DNA from 3 places in the Azospirillum sp. UENF 312511 genome. Region 1 is predicted to be linked to each of the others. Evidence: riboswitches for the same ligand, from Rfam matches in the RefSeq annotation. Region 1 holds a riboswitch; each other region holds the start of a gene.
What was found. A riboswitch is a leader RNA that binds a small molecule or an ion and turns the genes downstream of it on or off. The one in region 1 is predicted to bind cobalamin.
Positions count from the first base shown of each region.

Region 2: it holds a riboswitch for cobalamin, as region 1 does, so the genes downstream of both, ACWPN7_RS28620 (ribonucleoside-diphosphate reductase subunit alpha) here and ACWPN7_RS00350 (TonB-dependent receptor plug domain-containing protein) in region 1, are expected to answer to the same signal.
Region 3: it holds a riboswitch for cobalamin, as region 1 does, so the genes downstream of both, ACWPN7_RS28595 (hypothetical protein) here and ACWPN7_RS00350 (TonB-dependent receptor plug domain-containing protein) in region 1, are expected to answer to the same signal.

Region 1 covers NZ_JBSNCG010000001.1:66,526-72,796, forward strand. Annotated here, with positions in the region: gene ACWPN7_RS00340 (TerC family protein) at 24-1,070, opposite strand; gene ACWPN7_RS00345 (hypothetical protein) at 1,730-2,188, shown strand; cobalamin riboswitch at 2,243-2,461, shown strand; gene ACWPN7_RS00350 (TonB-dependent receptor plug domain-containing protein) at 2,578-4,506, shown strand; gene ACWPN7_RS00355 (ABC transporter substrate-binding protein) at 4,503-5,363, shown strand; gene ACWPN7_RS00360 (FecCD family ABC transporter permease) at 5,360-6,271, shown strand, end outside.
Region 2 covers NZ_JBSNCG010000005.1:41,631-47,901, reverse strand. Annotated here, with positions in the region: gene prpC (bifunctional 2-methylcitrate synthase/citrate synthase) at 1-190, opposite strand, end outside; gene ACWPN7_RS28625 (ribonucleotide-diphosphate reductase subunit beta) at 386-1,477, opposite strand; gene ACWPN7_RS28620 (ribonucleoside-diphosphate reductase subunit alpha) at 1,531-3,450, opposite strand; cobalamin riboswitch at 3,561-3,808, opposite strand; gene ACWPN7_RS28615 (hypothetical protein) at 3,922-4,434, opposite strand; gene ACWPN7_RS28610 (short-chain fatty acyl-CoA regulator family protein) at 4,450-5,883, opposite strand; gene metE (5-methyltetrahydropteroyltriglutamate--homocysteine S-methyltransferase) at 6,084-6,271, opposite strand, start outside.
Region 3 covers NZ_JBSNCG010000005.1:34,867-41,137, reverse strand. Annotated here, with positions in the region: gene metE (5-methyltetrahydropteroyltriglutamate--homocysteine S-methyltransferase) at 1-1,632, opposite strand, end outside; gene ACWPN7_RS28600 (LysR family transcriptional regulator) at 1,735-2,664, shown strand; gene ACWPN7_RS28595 (hypothetical protein) at 2,686-3,009, opposite strand; cobalamin riboswitch at 3,177-3,427, opposite strand; gene ACWPN7_RS28590 (methylmalonyl-CoA mutase family protein) at 3,603-5,630, shown strand; gene scpA (methylmalonyl-CoA mutase) at 5,642-6,271, shown strand, end outside.

The sequences.
Region 1 (6,271 bases):
GGCTCATCCTCACGTGGAACGTCTTACTGGCCCTTGCCGTCCGTGGGCACCGCGGCCGCATCGCCGGAGGAGGCCGCGGTGGAACCGCTGGCACCCTTCGCCGGGCTGCCCGGCACCCACCAGCGGCGGGCCTCGCCGTCCGCGGCTTCCGGAGCCGCATCCGCGCGGGTCTTCAGCATCGAGAAGACGATGGAACCGCCGACCAGGACGGCCGTGATGCCCAGCGCCACCGCCGTCGGCATCTTGTAGATGTCGATCATCAGCATCTTGGCGCCGACCACCACCAGAACCAGCGACAGGCCGTATTTCAGGTAATGGAAGCGGTGGATGATCGAGGCCAGCGCGAAGTAGAGGGCGCGCAGGCCGAGGATCGCGAAGACGTTGGAGGTCCAGACGATGAACGGATCGGTGGTCACCGAGAAGACCGCCGGGATGGAGTCCACGGCGAAGACCAGATCGGTGAACTCGATCAGGATCAGCACGAGGAACAGCGGCGTCATCATCCGCACGCCGTCGCGCATCACGAAGAACTTCTGCCCCTCGTAGCCGTCGGTCATGCGGAAGCGGGAGCGGACGAACTTGACGATCCGGTTGTTCTCCATGTCCGGCTCGTCGTCCACCGACATCAGCATCTTGATGCCGCTGAAGATCAGGAAGGCGCCGAAGATGTAAATGATCCAATGGAATTCCTGAATCAGCGCCGTGCCCGCCACGATCAGCACGCCGCGCATCACCAACGCGCCCAGGATGCCCCAGAACAGCACCCGGTGCTGGTACTGCGGCGGCACCGCGAAATGCGTGAAGATCAGCGCGATGACGAAGATGTTGTCGACGCTCAGGCTGTATTCGATCAGGTAGCCGGTCAGGAACTCCAGCCCCTTCTGCGACCCTTGGAAATGAAAGACGCCGGCGGCGAAAATCATCGCCAGCGTGGAATAGGCCGCGCAGCGCATCAGCGCCTCGCGGCCGGAGATCACATGGGATTTCTTGGAAAATACACCAAGATCAAAGGCCAAAAGCACGCCAACGAAGACGGCGAAGCCGGCCCACATTAAAACGATCTGATCCATGGAACTGTCCCTTGCTTCATGCACTCCGCTCCCGCAAGCGGAGACGTCGATCGTCACATGAGCAGTCCGACATCACCGATGCGCCACGGCGGGACGCATCGGCCAGAGGGGCCCGGACTGGAATCGTGACCGCAAGGTCTGCGGTCAACGGACAAGCGCGCGCGACGGCTTTGCCGCGGCGCGCCAGAGCGCCCGCCTCCATCGTTTGCCGTGGAGACGTGGCGGTCGGTCAGGATGTTGGTTCGGTGCGGTCCATGCCGATGTCTCCCAAAGGCCCGTCGGGGACCGTCGTCCGGCGGTGGACCTTGTGGTGGAGCGGGACCCAGGGGGAAGATAGGGCCAGCTTCCGCAAGGCCGCGCCAAAGCGACGGCTCTATGGGAAGTCCGACATCACAGCGCCGGGCGACGCTGCCAGAGGGGCCCGGACCTCACCCGTCATGTAGTCAGGCCCCCGCGCGGCGACAAGAGGGGGGCGCGTCCTTTCCGGACCATGATCGGCGCGATGGCCGCAGGCAACGACACCAGCCGGTTGATCGCCCATGGGTTGCCGGCGTTCCGGTCCGGGAGCCGGCTTTGCGAATTCCGTGTCGCCCATGGATGATTCCGCACCGGTGGGTTGTTCGTAGCGATTGACGGTAATTCACGGCAGGACACCCACAATGATGCGGCGTTCCATTTTGCTCGGCTGCCTGCTGGCGGCCGGATTGGCTGGTTGCGGCCCGCGTTTCGAGACGGTCGCAAGCTATTTTCCACCCGTCAGCGAGGCGGGAAAGCTCTGTGTCGCCCAGTGCAAGCAGGCACAGACGATCTGCCAATCCGCAAAGGAGCTGGCCGTACAGACCTGCCGGGCCGAGGCGACGACCCGCGCCCAGGGCGAATATCAGGCCTATCTCCGTTCCTTGCCCAAGGACGCGGACAAGAAGAAGATCAAGACGTTCAGCGATTTCGACCGGAACCCCAGCTGCTACAGCAACCTCACCTGCTCCTCCGATTACAACGATTGCTACAAATCCTGCGGCGGCCGGATCGAGGCACAGACCTATTGCGTCGGCAATTGCAAGGAGATGGTGCCGCCCATGCCGGATGGGTCCGCGGTCGGGCCGAGAACCACACTCTGACGCCAGTCGGGCGAGGACGGGCGGATTGCGGCTTGACCGGAGCCGTTCCGCCCGCGTAGCTTCGCACCCGACGGTTGCCCGAAAGGGCTGAAAATGGGAACACGGTGCGGACCCAGCGGCGATTTGCCGTGCGAGGGTCCTACGCCGGGGCTGCCCCCGCAACTGTAAGCGGCGAGTCGTCCATCGGAATGCCACTGGGATCGCGATCCTGGGAAGGCGATGGGCCGACGATAACCCGCGAGCCAGGAGACCTGCCGTCAGTCGTGGTCACACGCGAACACGTTCGGGCGGGGTGCACCGAAGGTCGTCGAACCGGGAGTCCGTTCGCGGAGCGTCCGGGGGGACTTCGTTCGCGGTGACGTGCCACCGGCGTCCCGCCCGAGGTCTCAATGAGTGTCCGCGTTCCCCGCCTTCACCGGACGGCGTCCTTCGCCGCCCTTCTGGGAAGCCTTGCCCTTCCCGTGTCGGCCCTCCCCACGTCGGCCTTCGCCGATTCCACCACCATCACGACGCTTCCGCCGGTCTCGGTGACCGCCAACCGCGTCCCCACCGCCGCCGAGGAAACCGGCAGCGCCCTGACCGTCATCACCCGCGAGGAACTGGAGCAGCGCCAGACCCAGGTGCTGTCCGACGCGCTGCGCGCGGTGCCCGGCGTCGCCGTCAACCGCACCGGCCCTATGGGCACCCTGACCCAGCTCCGCATCCGCGGGTCGGAGGGCAACCAGACGCTCGTCCTGATCGACGGGATCGAGGTGAACGATCCCGCCGCCGGTTCCGAATACGACTTCGCCAACCTGCTGGCCGGCGACGTGGAACGCGTCGAGGTGCTGCGCGGCCCGCAGAGCGCGCTTTACGGCTCCGACGCGGTCGGCGGCGTCGTCAACATCGTGACCCGCCGCGGCGCCGGCGCCCCCCGGTTCGGCGCCGCCGTCGAGGGCGGGTCCTTCGGCACCGCCGCCGGGCGGGCCTCCTTCGGCACCGGGACCGACCGTTACGACCTGTTCCTCAGCGGCCAGGGCGTCACCAGCGACGGTGTGTCGGTCGCCGACAAGCGGCTCGGCAACCCGGAGAAGGACGGCTACCGCAACGGCACGCTGACCGGAAACGCCGCCGTCCGCCCGACCGAGCACAGCGAGATCGCGGTGACCGGCCGCTACACCCGCTTCCGCACCGACACCGACGGCTTCGTCGGCGGGCGCGGCGCCGTCGACGACGGGACCAGCACCGCCGGGGAGCAGTATTTCGGGCGCCTCCAGGGCAAGATCGCCCTTCTCGACGGAAAGTGGGAGCACATCGTCGGCCTGACCCATGGCCGCCAGCAGCGCGACTACCGCGACGACGCCAAGACGGTGACCAGCCGCTACGACGGGCGCAAGACCAAGGCCGACTACCAGACCAACCTGACGCTGAAGAGCGGCCCCGCCGACCATGTGCTGACCGCCGCCGTGGAGCATGAGGAGGACAAGGCGATCAGTCGCAGCGCCTTCTCCAGCTTCGACCGCTCCATCGGCTCCACCGGGCTGGTGGGTCAGTACAAGCTGGGCCTGTTCGACCGTCTGACCCTGACCGGCAGCGTCCGCCACGACGAGAACGACCTGTTCCGCGACGCCACCACATGGCGCACCACGGCGGCCTATCTGGTCGAGGAGAGCGGGACGAAGCTGCGCGCCTCCTACGGCACCGGCGTCAAGAATCCGACCCTGTTCGAGCTGTACGGCTACACCGCCACCTACGCCGGCAACCCGAACCTGAAGCCGGAACGGGCGCGCGGCTGGGACGCCGGCTTCGATCAGGCGCTGTGGGGCACGCGGGCCTCCGTGGACGGCACGTGGTTCGACCAGCGCATCCGCGACCTCATCACCGGCACCGGGCGGACCTCCGTCAACATGCCGGGCGAGTCCCACATCCGCGGCTTTGAGCTTGGCCTGTCGGTGGAGCCGATCGACCGGCTGACCGTCCGCGGCTCCTACACCTGGACCGACGGCGAGGATTCCACGGGGGCGGAGCTGGTGCGCCGGCCCAAGCAGCTCGCCAGCCTGAACGTCAATTACCGCTTCCTGGAGGACCGGGCGAACGCCAACCTCGGCGTCGTCTACAACGGGCGGTCCAGCGACTGGGCCTACGATCCCTTCTACAACCGGCAGGTCGTGAATCTCGCCCCCTACACGCTGGTCAACATGGCCGGGTCCTACGCGCTGTCCGAGGGGGTCGAAGTCTTCGGGCGCGTGGAGAACCTGTTCGACCGCCGGTACCAGGAAGTCTGGACCTACGGCGCGCCGGGACGGGCCGGGTATCTCGGGCTGCGGCTGTCGCTGTGAGGCCCACCTTTCTCGGGCTGGCCACCGCCCTCCTGCTGACCGCGGGAGGGCCGGCGGCGGCGTGGGAGGCGCCGCCGGCAAAACCGCCCAGCAAACCACAGCGCATCGTCTCCCTGAATCTCTGCGCCGACGAGCTGCTGCTGCGGCTCGTCGGGCCGGAGCGCCTCGCCGCTGTGACGTGGCTGGCGCGCGATCCCCGCACCTCCACCGTCGCGGCGCTGGCGTCGCGGGTGCCGGTCAATCACGGGACGGCGGAGGAGATCCTGCCGCTCAACCCCGACCTGATCGTCGCCGGGCGCTACACCACGCGGGTCGCGGTCGGGCTGCTGACGCGGCTGGACGCCCCGCTGCTGGAGCTGGACGTCCCGCAGAGCGTGGCGGGGGTGGCGGAGCAGATCCGCGGCCTCGCCCGCGCCGTCGGCGAGCCGGACCGGGGGGAGGTGCTGGTCGCCGACCTGCTCTCCCGCCTCGACGCCCTGCCCCCCGCGGCGCCGGGACCGCGCCCGACCGCGGTGGTGCTGCGCCCCAACGGCTTCGTCGCCGGGTCCGGGTCGCTGGTCGACGAGCTCCTGGCCCGCGCCGGGCTGGAGAACATGGCCGACCGCCTGCCGCTGGGCAGCCAGGGCGCCCTGCCGCTGGAAGCCATCATTCTGGGCGGCGCGGACGTGCTGATCGTCGACGCCGCGCCCGACGCGCCGCCGTCGCTGGCCGGCGCCCTGCTGCACCACCCGGCCCTGAAGGCGTTGAAACGTCAGGTCCGCACCGTGTCGCTGCCCTCCCGCCTATGGACCTGCCCCGGCCCGCAGATCGCCGAGGCCGCCGAACGGCTGGCCGCCGCGCGGGAAGCCGTGCCATGAGCCGGGACTCGCGCATCCCCTACCCCGCGCTGGTCGCCGGGCTGACCCTTCTGGCGCTGGCGCTCTGCGCGGTGTCGGCGGCGGTCGGCTATGTGCCGTTCGACCTGGGCGCCGCTTTGTCCGACTGGCTCGCCGGGCGCCCCACCCTGGGCGCGCTGGTGCTGGCCGAGTTGCGCCTGCCGCGCGCCCTGCTCGGCCTGCTGGTCGGCTTCAGCCTGGGGCTGACCGGGGCGGCGATGCAGGGCTGGCTGCGCAACCCACTGGCCGAGCCGGGGCTGGTCGGCGTGTCGAGCGCGGCGGCGCTGGGCGCGGTGATCGTCTTCTACAGCGGCCTGTCAGCCGCGCTGTCGCTGGCCCTGCCACTCGGTGGCATGGCCGGGGCGGCCACAGCCGCGGTGCTGCTGAACCTGATGGCGGCGCGGGGGGCCGGAACGACGGCGCTGGTCATCGGCGGCATCGCCATCAACAGCCTCGCCGGGTCGCTGACCGCGCTGGCCCTCAACCTCGCCCCCAACCCTTACGCGGCGCTGGAGATCGTGTTCTGGCTGATGGGGTCGCTGGCCGACCGCGGCACCGACCAGCTCTGGCTCGTCCTGCCGCCGATGTTGGCGGGCTGGGCGCTCTGCCTGTCCGGCGCCCGCGCGCTCGACGCGCTGACCCTGGGGGAGGACGCGGCGCGCAGCCTGGGCTTCGACCTCACCGGGCTGCGCGTCCGGCTGATCGCCGGGGCGGCGCTGGCGGTGGGCAGCGCGGTGTCGGTCACCGGCGCCGTGGGCTTCGTCGGGCTGGTCGCCCCGCACCTGATGCGCCCGCTGGCCGGGGCGCGGCCCGGACGGCTGCTGCTGCTGGCCGGTCTGGCCGGAGCGTGCCTGACCCTGGCCGCGGACATCGCGGTCCGGCTGCTGCCG
Region 2 (6,271 bases), on a different contig from region 1:
GATACGCCACCTCCTCGAACTCGCAGCGCTCGGCGATGTCGAGGATGTCGTAACCCCGGTAATGCAGATCGTTGCCGGACTTGCCGACGGTGCAGAGCGCGGTGTTGCCGGCGGTGACACCCGAAAGGGCCACGGATTTCTTGGGCTTGAAGGGGGGAAGCGCTGCCGTCTCGGGCGCGGTCATGGACATCGGGTGGTTCCCTGTTCGAGATCTGCCTGTCGGCGGACGGCAGGCCTGTCCGACCCGTCGTCTACCGACACGCGCATCATCGGAACGGAACCCCGCGCCGGGAATGGCTGAAAAGGTGGAGATTTGCCGAGGGGAACTTGCAAATTGGCAAAATTTGCGAAGACCGCGTCCGGATGTCGGCGCGCTCCACCGACTTCAGGGCGTCGCCGTGCCGGGCGCTTGCAGACGGTCGAAGGCGGCCCAGACGCCATCCGCCCCGTCCCACTGGCCGCTGGTCGCACCCTTGGAATATTCGGTGGCGCGCTGCTCGAAGAAGTTGGCGTGCTCGACCCCGTTCAGGATCTCCACCAGCCAGGGCAGCGGGTGCGGCTTCACCGGTTCGTAGCCGCCATCCACCGGCTTGAAATAGCCGTAGAGGGTCGGCAGGCGCAATTGCGTCAGCCGCCAATCGGCGATGTAGTGGACATAGGCGCGGATGTCCTCCGGCGTCATGCCCTCCACCGCACCCAGGCCGAAGGCCAGGTCGATGAAGCGCTCCTCCAGCCTGACCATGGTGCGGCAGACGTCCAGGATGTCGTCGCGCACCGCGGGTGTCATGGCGCCAGTCTCGCGGTTCCATTCGTGGAACAGCCGGATGATGCCCTCGCAGTGCAGGCTCTCGTCGCGCACCGACCAGGTGACGATCTGGCCCATCCCCTTCATCTTGTTGTGGCGCGGGAAGTTCAGCAGCATGGCGAAGCTGGCGAACAGGGCCATCCCTTCGGTGAAGGCGCCGAACATCGCCAGGGTGCGCGACACGTCGGCCACCGTGCCGACGCCGAAGCTGTGCATGTAGTCGGCCTTGTCGCGCATCTCCGCATAGTCGCGGAAGGCGGCGAACTCGGTCTCCGGCATCCCGATGGTGGTCAGCAGCAGGGCGTAGGCGTCGATGTGCACCGTCTCCATGTTGGTGAAGGCGGCCATCATCATCTGCACTTCCAGCGGCTGGAAGATCGGCATGTAGCGCTTCAGGTAATTGTCGCTGACCTCCACGTCGCTCTGGGTGAAGAAGCGGAAGATCTGGGTCAGCAGGTTGCGCTCGCCGTTGGTGACGCGGTCGGAGGTCCAGTCCTTGATGTCCTCGCCCAGCGGCACCTCCTCGCCCATCCAGTGGACCTGCTGCTGCTTCTTCCAGTAGGCGTAGGCCCAGGGGTAGCGCGAGACGTTGTAGGCGACCGAGCCCTGCAACAGGCCGACGCGGCCGGTGCCGATCAGGCTGACCGGGTTGATGTGGAGAAGCGAGCTCATGCGAACGGGTCCGTGATGGCGGGGGGACGGGCGGCGGTCGGGAAGGCCGGCGATCACTGGCAGGCGAGGCATTCCTCGTAATCGGTGCGCGACGTTGCCTGCATCTCCGTCATGCCCGTCACCCGGTCCTTGCCGGCGAAGGCGGCGCGCTGCACCGACTTGGAGCGGCAATAGTAGAGGCTCTTCAGGCCCTTCTCCCAGGCGGTCCAGTGCAGCATGTGCAGGTCCCACTTGTCGATGTCGCCCGCGAGGTAGAGGTTGATCGACTGGCTCTGGCAGATGAAGGGGGTGCGGTCGGCGGCGAACTCGATGATCCAGCGCTGGTCGATCTCGAAGGCGGTGCGGAAGACCGACTTCTCATCGTCGCTCAGCAGGTCAAGATGCTGGACCGAGCCCTCATGCTCGATGATCGACTGCCAGACCTCCGGCCGGTCGGCGCCCTTGGCGGCCAGCAGCCTTTCCAGATGCGGGTTGCGCACGCTGATCGAGCCGGACAGCGTCTTGTGGGTGTAGACGTTGGCCGGGATCGGCTCGATGCAGGCGCTGGTGCCGCCGCAGATGATGCTGATGGAGGCGGTCGGCGCGATCGCCAGCTTGTGGCTGAAGCGCGCCTTGATCCCGCGCTCGGCGGCGTCCGGGCAGGCGCCGCGCTCCTCGGCCAGCAGGACCGAGGCGGCGTCGGCGTCGCGGCGGATCTTGCGGAAGAAGCGCAGGTTCCACACCTTGGCCATGGCGCTCTCGAAGGGAATGCCGCGCGCCTGGAGGAAGGAGTGGAAACCCATCACCCCCAGCCCGACCGAGCGTTCGCGCATCGCCGAATAGACGGCGTTCTCCATCCCCTCGGGCGCCTCCTCGATGAAGCGGGTTAGCACGTTGTCGAGGAAGCGCAGCACGTCCTCGACCAGCCCCGCCTCGCCGTTCCACTCATCCCAGGTCTCCAGGTTCATCGAGGCGAGGCAGCACACCGCCGTGCGCTCCTTGCCCAGATGGTCCTTGCCGGTCGGCAGGGTGATCTCGCTGCACAGGTTGGAGGTGGAGACGCGCAGGCCGAGGTCGCGCTGGTGCTTGGGCAGGGCGCGGTTCACCGTGTCGCCGAACAGCAGGTACGGCTCGCCGGTCTGCATGCGGGCTTCCAGGATCTTCTGCCAGACCTGACGGGCGTTGACGTGCTTCAGGACGGCGCCGGTCTTGGGGCTGATCAGCGCGAAGGGCCTGTCGTCGCGCACCGCCTGCATGAAAGCGTCGGTGACGATGACGGCGTGGTGCAGGTTCAGGCTCTTGCGGTTGAAGTCGCCCGACGACTTGCGGATCTCCAGGAATTCCTCGATCTCCGGGTGGTGGATGTCGAGGTAGACGGCGGCAGAGCCGCGCCGCAACGAGCCCTGGCTGATCGCCAGCGTCAGGCTGTCCATCACGCGGATGAAGGGAATGATGCCAGACGTGCTGCCGCAGCCCTTCACCGGCTCGCCGATGGAGCGCACCCCGCCCCAATAGGTGCCGATGCCACCACCGTTGGAGGCCAGCCGGACGTTCTCGTTCCAGATGTCGACGATCCCGTCGAGCGAATCGGACACCGCGTTGAGGAAGCAGGAGATCGGCAGGCCGCGCGTGGTGCCGCCGTTGCTGAGAACCGGCGTGGCCGGCATGAACCACAGGCGGGAAATCGCGTCGTACAGGCGCTGGGCGTGCGCCGCGTCGTCGGCATAGGCCGCGGCGACGCGGGCGAACAGGTCCTGATAGCTTTCCCCCGGCAACAGGTAACGGTCGTCCAGCGTCGCCTTGCCAAAGGCGGTCAGCAGGGCGTCCCGGCTGCGGTCGATGCGGATGACGGAGGAATCGGGCGGCGTCCAGCGCTCCGCCGGGGCACGGCCGCCGGACCGCTCGGGCGTCCGCCGGGGCAGCGTCAGCAGGTTTCCGTGACGGTCGAAGCCGTTGGCGAAGTCCTGGGCAAGGTCTTGAGCGAGCGCCGGCATCCGTGATCCCTTGTTCTTGTGCGGCGGGAAGGCACGGGAGCACGACTTGCGCAAACGCGGACGGGAACGCCGCGCGGGGGCAAGCGCACCACCGGGACACCCCGCCCGTGGACGTTCATTCGGTTACGGCAGGTCTCCTGGCTCACGGGTCACGGCGGCTCCGTCCGGCCTTCCCGGTGCCGTCGTCCCGAACCGGGATGGGCACCAGTGACGCTGAAACGACGAAGCCGCTCTCCGCTCACAGTTGCGGGGGCAGCGCCGGCTTTGCCGCGATCCCCCGTTCGGGGTGGCGACGCACCGGCTTCCCTCTTAGCCCTAGATATTGGATATCCAGAGAACCGTAACGCAAGATGAAGTAGCGGGAAGCCCGCAGTCTGTCAAGCCATACGGATGGCGGGGGCTACCTCCTCAGGGCCGGCGCGGAGGTTGGGCAAGCCACCGCCATGGGTCACCGCCCGCTCCGGCGCAGCCTCAGCCGAGGCAGCCGACCCGGTCGGTTCGCCGCCAATCGTCGATGATGGAGGCGTCACCCGCCAGCTTGGCGACCGTGTCCACCGCGTAAGTGCTGAGGGTAATCCGCTGCCCCCTCATGATGGTTGCCGACCCCGATTGCGGCAGCCGCCCGTCCTTTGTCCAACGCAACCGTTCCCGGGCGGTGATGCCCAACGCCTCCTCGATCTGACGGGGAGAGAAAGGGCGTTTCGCGATCCGCTCGATCGCACCGTCAAGGCCGGCCAGGGCTGCCGGAACGGTCGCCACGGCCTCGGGCTTTGGCGCAAGCGTCAGGACGTGGGCGTGCGCCGGTCCTTCGAGCGGTCCAAGCCGCTTCAGCGCCGAACGGATGCGCCGGCGCAACTCCCGTTCACGCGCCCTCAGGCCGAAGCATTCCTCCAGGCAACGCTGATGAGACACCGCCACCGTCCGCCCGCAAAGATGGATGTCCAGAAAACGACTTTCCCAAACGCCGGCGCCATCGGCAACCATGCTGCGGGTCCTCGATCAAACCGGAGGCTGGGCCACCGGATAAGGTTCGAACCGGCTGAGGCTTTCGTCAACCGTCACGGTGCGTCCGATCGGCGGAAAGGCGCGTTGCGGGCAGGATGGACGCTCACAGACCTTGCAACCGGCCCCGATCGGCGTGGCGGCGTCGGGATCGCCCAGCGCCAGCCCACGGGAATAGATCAGCCGGCCGGCGTGCTGGATGTCGCAACCGAGTCCGATCGCGAAGCTCTTCGACGGCGCGCCGTAACCGCTGCGGCCATGGACCACCGTGCGGGCGATCCACAGATAGGCCCGCCCGTCCGGCATCCGCGCCAACTGGGTCAGCAGACGACCGGGCGTCGAGAAGGCCTCGTAGACGTTCCACAGCGGGCAGGTTCCGCCGACACGGGAAAAGTGGAAGCTGGTGGCGGACTGGCGCTTCGACATGTTGCCGGCGCGATCGACCCGGACGAAGAAGAAGGGAACGCCCGGCATCCCCGGCCGCTGGAGGGTGCTCAGCCGGTGGCAGACGGTCTCGAAGCCGGTGCCGAAGCGCTGTCCCAGCAACTCAATGTCGTAGGCCACGGCCTCCGCCGTCTCCTGAAAGGCGCGGTAGGGCATGACCACGGCGCCGGCGTAATAGTTGGCAAGCCCGATGCGGGCGAGCGAGCGGGCCTGCGGGCCGGAGAAGCGTCCCTCCTCGACCAGCCGGAGCAGGAGGGCCGGTTCCTGGTGGAAGGCGAGCTGGGTCGCCATCTGGAAGGCGCGGCGGCCAGGCTCCAGCGACCGGGCGATCCGCAACGTCCGGGCATCGCCGTCATACTGGCGCAGCGCGCCCTCCGGCATGGCCGTGTCGTCGGTCACCAGCGTGCGGATGCCGTGGCGGTCCGCCAGCAGCCGTTCCAGCCCGCGGTCCACCGCCCCGATCTCCAAACCGGCCTCGCCGAACAGCCGTTCCGCCGCGTCGTCCAGCGCGGTGATGTGGTTGTGATGGCGGTAGAAGAAGTCGCGCACCTCTTCGTAGGGCATCGGCGGCGGCAGCCCGCTGTCCGGCCCGGCTGGGACGATCCCCGAGGCGAGCGCATCCAGCCGTTCCGCGAGCCCGCGCCCGCGCCGGTGCAGCGCCACCAGCGCCCGGCCGACCGCCGGCATGTTGGTGGCGAGCGCCTTGATCTCGGCCATGGCGATGGTCTCGCCGGTTCCGGCCTCCGACAGCGCCTCGCGCAGATCGGCGACCAGCCGGGCTTCCTCGTCCTCCGAGAAGATCTGGACGTCGATGCCGAAGGCGGCGTTGATCCGCAGCAGCAGCGGCACCGTCAGAGGCCGCTGGTTGCGTTCGAGCTGGTTCAGATAGCTCGGCGAAATCTCCAGGATGCGGGCCAGGGCTGTCTGGGTCAGCCCCCGCTCCTCGCGCAGCCGCTGCAGCCGCACCCCCATGAACGCCTTGGCCATACCAGGAATCCCATTTGCAAAATTCGCCGACTCACTGAAAACACCTTGCTAATCTTGGCAATGTCAGCGGTCATCCAAACAAGCGGTCTGCGTATATTGCAAAGGACGCGGCTACCAGGCAAGTTCCGCCATCAGCAGCTTCAGGGTGCAAAGACACGGGGGCAAGCGGCGTCCGGCCCCTTGCCCCCGTGCGGACCACGTCAGGCGATGGTGGCGCGCAGGGTCCTGGCCGCACTGACCATGTTGGTCAGGGCCGGCAGCACCTCGGCCCACTGGCGGGTCTTGAGACCGCAGTCCGGATTGACCCACAGCCGCTCGGCGGGAATGCGCTCGGCCGCCTTCTTCATCAGATCGACGATGTGCCCTTCGGTCGGGATGTTCGGCGAGT
Region 3 (6,271 bases), on a different contig from region 1:
GGGGCGGCTGATGTCGCCGAACAGGATCGGCGGCTTCACGCAGCGCGAGCCATAGGACTGCACCCAGCCCGACTGGCTGAAGACGTAGCCATCGAGCTGCTCGCCGAAATACTCGACCATGTCGTTGCGCTCGGCCTCACCGTGAACCAGCACGTCGAGGCCCAGCGCCTCCTGCTCGCGCACGCTCCGCGCGATCTCGCCGCGCATCGCCTCGGTGTAGGCCACCGCGTCGATCGTCCCGGCCTTGAACTGGCTGCGCGCCTGACGGATCTCCTTGGTCTGCGGGAAGGAGCCGATGGTGGTGGTCGGGAACGTCGGCAGATTCAGGCGGGCGGCCTGCTTGGCGGCGCGCTCGGCGAAGGCGCTCTTGCGCCGTCCGAGCTGGGCGTCGATGGCGGCAACCGCCGCCTTCACCGCCGGGTTGTTGACCCGCGGCGAATGGCGGCGCGCTTCGATGGCGGTGCGGTTGGCCTCCAACTCGGCCGCGACGGCGGCACGGCCCCTATCCCATCCCGGGGTCAGCGCGGTCGCCAGAACCCGGATCTCCTCCAGCTTCTGCACCGCAAAGGCCAGCCATGAGCGGACCTCCTCATCCAGCTTGCGCTCGCCGGCGAGGTCGACCGGCACGTGCAGCAGCGAGCAGGACGGTGCGATCCACAGCCGCTCACCGAGCCTCTCGGCCACCGGCTCCAGCCAGTCGAGCGTTGCGTGTAGGTCGGTCTTCCAGATGTTCCGGCCGTTGACGACGCCCAGCGACACGACGCGGTCGGTCGGGAGGGCCTGGATCAGGGCATCGACCTCGTCGCGGGCGTTGATGGCGTCGAGATGGAGGCCCTGCACCGGTAGGGAGCAGACCAGTGGCAAATTCTCCTGGAGCTGGCCGAAATAGGTCGCCAGCAGCAGCTTGACCGCGCCGGTACCGAGATCCCGATAGGCCTGGGTGAAGGCGTCCCGCCACGCCGCTTCCAGCTCGGTCACCAGGATGGGTTCGTCGATCTGCACCCACTCGACGCCCTGATCGGCCAGGGCCTGCAGCAGTTCGGCGTAGACGGGCAGCAGGCGGGGCAGCAGAGCCAGCTTGTCCGAACCGTCCTTGGCCTTGCCCAGCGCGAGGTAGGTGACCGGGCCGATGATCACCGGCTTGGCCTTGACACCCTGCTCCTTGGCTTCAGCGAGTTGCTGCAGCAGACGGGAGGCGTCGAGGTTGAACTGGGTTTCGGCGTCGAACTCGGGGACGATGTAGTGGTAGTTGGTGTCGAACCACTTGGTCATCTCGCCGGCAGCGACGCCACTGCAGCATCCGCCGTGCTCTTCGGCACTATGGGCGGCGGTCTCGGCCGAACGGCCGCGCGCCACGCGGAAGTAATTGTCCAGGGCATCGCCATGGAAGCCCTTCACGCGCTCCGGCAGGTTGCCGAGCGTGAAGCTCATGTCGAGCACCTGATCGTAGAAGGCGAAATCGCCCACGGGAACGAGGTCGAGCGCGCCCTGGTCCCGCCAGTGGCGCTTGCGGAGGTCAGCGCCGACGCGGACCAGCTCGTCGCGGGAGGACGCCCCCTTCCAATAAGCCTCCAAGGCGAACTTCAACTCGCGCTTGGCGCCGATGCGGGGGAATCCGAGGGTGTGGGTCATTGCCATGGGGGGCGCCTTGAAAAGAGGGATCGGCGCGGACCATACGGAGTTCAGAACATGAATGAAAAATGGTATGATTTTATCGTTCGATAAATTTCATTCATGGATGAGGTGGACGGTATGGCGATCCTGGAGCGCATCCATCTCTCGATCATCCGCGAGGTTGATCGTCACGGCTCGCTGACGGCGGCGGCCAGCCATTTGAACCTGACCCAACCGGCGCTGAGCCACGCCATCCGCAAGCTGGAAGAGCAGCTCGGCGTGGATGTGTGGCACCGCGAAGGCCGCCGCTTGCGGCCGACCCAGGCCGGGGAATGGCTGCTGGCGGTCGCCAACCGCTTGCTGCCGCAACTGGCCCATGCTGAAGAACGCCTCCAGCAGTTCGCCCAGGGCGGGCGCGGGACCCTGCGCATCGGGATGGAATGCCATCCCTGCTATCAGTGGCTCCTGAAGATCGTCGCTCCCTACGTCGATGCTTGGCCGAAGGTCGACGTGGACGTCCGGCAGAAGTTTCAGTTCGGCGGCATCGGGGCCCTGTTCGGCCACGACATCGACATGCTGGTGACACCGGATCCGCTGTTCAAGCCCGGACTGTGCTTCGAGCCGGTGTTCGACTACGAACAGGTTCTGGTGGTCGGGCCGGGGCACCGTCTGCGCCATGCCGCCTTCGTCGAACCGCAGCAGATGGCGGACGAAGTCCTGATCACCTACCCGGTGGCGCCCGACCGTCTCGACATCTACACCCAGTTCCTGATGCCGGCCGGGATCAGCCCGAGGCAGCACAAGCCGATCGAGACGACCGACATCATGCTGCTGATGGTGGCCCACGGCCGTGGCGTCGCCGCCCTGCCGCGCTGGCTGGTCGAGGAGTATGGCGCCAAGTTCGACGTGAGCCCGGTGCGCCTGGGCCGGGACGGTGTCGCCAAGCAGATTTTCCTGGGCTTCCGCGAGGCGGACGCCGACATCGGCTATCTGCGGGGTTTCATCGATCTGGCGCTTGCCCATCGCGACGGTGGAACCGCCCAGTTGTAGCGGCAGGCGAAGCCGCGCCGGTCAGCCACCCATCCGCAAGCTGCCGATGGCGTTGCGCAGGCCGAGCGCAATGGTGCGGCGCTCGTCCGCATCCCCGCCCGGCGCCAGCCAATGGTCGATGCCGCCGTCCTGGTGCAGCACGAATTCGGCGACGCAGCGGTTCGCCGGTTGGCCGGCTTCCGCATGCGCCTGCTCGACCAGGGCGCGGGCGATCTCCCGCAGGGTGTCGGCCGCCGCGACCAGCCCGGCGGCGTCCAGCGGCTCCCTGGTTCCCCGCAGGGACCAGCGTCCCTCCGTCGCCGTCAGGACAAAGGGTGCCGACCGGTCGGCGGGGGTCGGCGTCACCGGACGGCGTCGGAACGCCAGACGGATGAGATTGGGTGGAACGGGCGTTGGTTGGACGGACATCGGCGGTGGCACCCCTCGCTCCCAAAGGGCAAGGATGGGACGGACGCCGACGCGGCACGGGAGACCTCCGGCGACGCCGCACCCGCCGGGACACCCCGCCCGACTCGCGTTCGACAGATCCGGCAGGTCTCCTGGCTCACGGGTCGTCGCGGGACCGTCCGGCCTTCCCGGTGCCGTCGTCCCGAACCGGGATGGGCACCAGTGGCGCTGAAACGGCGGACCCACTCTCCGCTCACAGTTGCGGGGGCAGCGCCGGCTTCGCCGTCATCCTCATGGCGAGGCGAACGGTTCACCGTCTTCCCTCTTAGCCCCGGACGCCCTGGGGCGAACGGGGACCGTATCCAGCGGGAACGGTAAGAGGGTGCACCCGGCGGCGTCAAGCGCGAGCGCCACGGCAAGTCCCTTTTGCAAAATTCGCAAGATTGCCCGCAGCCCTTCGCCAAATTTTGCCAATTTCCGCCTGATTCCCACGGGTCGTTCGGCGTATCTTGCAAATGTTCGGAACACGGATGGGAAGGAATCTCGCCAGCATGGACGACCGCCGGGACGATGCCGAGACGATCTTCGCCACCGAATTCCCTCCGGCCACGCGCGAGCAATGGCGGGTTCTCGTCGACAAGGGGCTGAAGGGCGCCCCCTTCGAGAAGCGGTTGGTCACCCGGCTGTACGAAGGCATCGCCGTGCAGCCCCTCTATACGGCGGAAGACTGGCCGGCCGCGGGCGATCCGTCCGGTTTGCCGGGCTTCGCCCCGTTCACCCGCGGCGGCCATGCCAGAGGCGCCGGACCGGACGGCTGGGACATCCTGACCGAACACGACGTCTCCGATCCCAAGGCGGCGAACGCCGCCATCCTGACCGATCTGCTGCGCGGCGCCACCGCCATCCGGCTGCGCCTCGACAGGCCGGACAGCCCCGGCATCGCCATCGACCGGCTGGACGATCTCGACCGCACGCTGGCCAACGTCTATCCGGAGATGGTGCCACTGTCGCTGGAGGCGGGAGGCGACGCAGTGGCCGGCGCGGCGCTGCTCGCCGCCCTGTGGCGCCGCCGCTCGGTGATGCCGGACAAGGCGCGGGGCGCCTTCAACGCCGATCCCATCGGGACTCTGGCCGCGGCCGACGCCCTGCCGGGCAGTCTGGAGGCGGCGCTCGCCGACACGGCGGCCTTGGCCGCCTGGACCGCCCGCAATTTCCCTCACGTCACCGCCGTCGGGGTGGACAGTTCCCCCTGGCACGACGCCGGGGCGACCGAAAGCCAGGACCTCGCCGCCGCCATGGCGACCGGGGTCGCCTATCTGCGCGCCCTGACCGCTGCCGGGCTGGACATCGACACCGCCTGCCGGCAGATCGCCTTCACCCTATCCGTCGGCTGCGACCAATTCCTCTCCATCGCCAAGCTGCGCGCCGCGCGGCGCCTGTGGGGGCGCATCGCCGAGGCGTCGGGCGCCTCGGAGTCGGCCCGCGCCATGCACCTGACCGCCCGCACGGCGCGGCGCATCATGGCGCGGCGCGATCCCTGGGTGAACATGCTGCGCACCACGGTGGCCGGCTTCGCCGCCGGGGTCGGCGGGGCCGACGCGGTGGCGGTGCTGCCCTTCGACGCGGCGCTGGGCGAATCCGACGACTTCGCCCGCCGCATCGCCCGCAACAGCCAGATCCTGCTGAAGGAGGAATCCTCGCTGGCCCGCGTCGCCGATCCGGCCGGCGGCTCCTGGTACGTCGAAACGCTGACCGAGCAACTGGCCCAGGCCGCTTGGGCGGACTTCCAGGACATCGAGCGGCGGGGCGGCATCGCCGCCGTGCTGGCCGATGGCAGCCTCGCCCGCGCCATCGCCGGGTCCTGGGCGCAGCGGGAAGCCAACATCGCCCGCCGCAAGGACCCGCTGACCGGCGTCAGCGAGTTTCCCAACCTCCTCGAACAGGCGGTCGTCCGCCCGTCCCCCGTACCGCGCGGCCATGACGACGCTGCCGTGGCACCGGCGGCGGTCGGCTCCGGGTCGCTGGACGATCTCGTGGAGGCCGCCACCGGCGGGGCGACGCGGACCGGACTGACGGCGGCCCTGGCGCGGGGCACCCCGGCCCGCGTCGAGCCGCTGCCCCGCCACCGCCTGCACGAATCCTTCGAGGCCCTGCGCGACGCCGCCGACCGCCACAAGCGGACCCAGGGATCGTGGCCGTCGGTCTTCCTCGCCAACATCGGGCCGGTCGCCCAGCACACGGCGCGCGCCACCTACGCCAAGAACCTCTTCGAGGCCGGCGGCATCCAGGCGCTCGGCAACAACGGCTTCCCCGACGCCGAAGCCGTGGCCGCGGCCTTCCGTGTCTCCGGAGCGCGCATCGCCGTGCTGTGCGGCTCCGACGCGCTCTACGAGGCCCACGCCGCACCCTTCGCCCAGGCATTGAAGGCGGCGGGTGTCGAGCACCTGTTCCTGGCCGGAAACCCCGGCGACCGCCGCGCCGATCTCACGGCCGCCGGCATCGACGAATTCGTGTCGGTCGGCTGCGACGTTCTCTCGGTCCTGCGCGCGACCCTGGCCCGTTTGGGAGTGCCCTTGTGATGAAAAGCGCGATGACCAGTCTGCCGGACTTCGCCACGCTGCCCCTGGACGCCGCCGCTCCCGGTGCCTCTTCCGCCGACTGGAGCCGCCGTTTCGCGGCGGAAACCGGGGCCGATCCGGCCACAGCGCTGTGGCGCACGCCGGAGATGCTGGACGTCAAACCGCTCTACACGGCGGCCGACCTCGACGGGCTCGACCATCTGGCGACCATGCCGGGGATGGCGCCCTTCCTGCGCGGCCCCTACCCGACGATGTACGTCGACAAGCCCTGGACGGTGCGGCAGTACGCCGGTTTCTCGACCGCGCAGGAATCCAACGCCTTCTACCGGCGCAACCTCGCGGCCGGGCAGAAGGGCTTGTCGGTCGCCTTCGATCTCGCCACCCACCGCGGCTACGACAGCGACCACCCGCGCGTCACCGGCGACGTCGGTATGGCGGGGGTCGCCATCGACTCCATCCTGGACATGAAGACGCTGTTCGACGGCATCCCGCTCGACCAGATGTCGGTGTCGATGACGATGAACGGCGCGGTGCTGCCGGTGCTGGCCGGCTACATCGTCGCCGCCGAGGAGCAGGGGGTGACCGCCGACAAGTTGAGCGGCACCATCCAGAACGACATCCTCAAGGAGTTCATGGTCCGC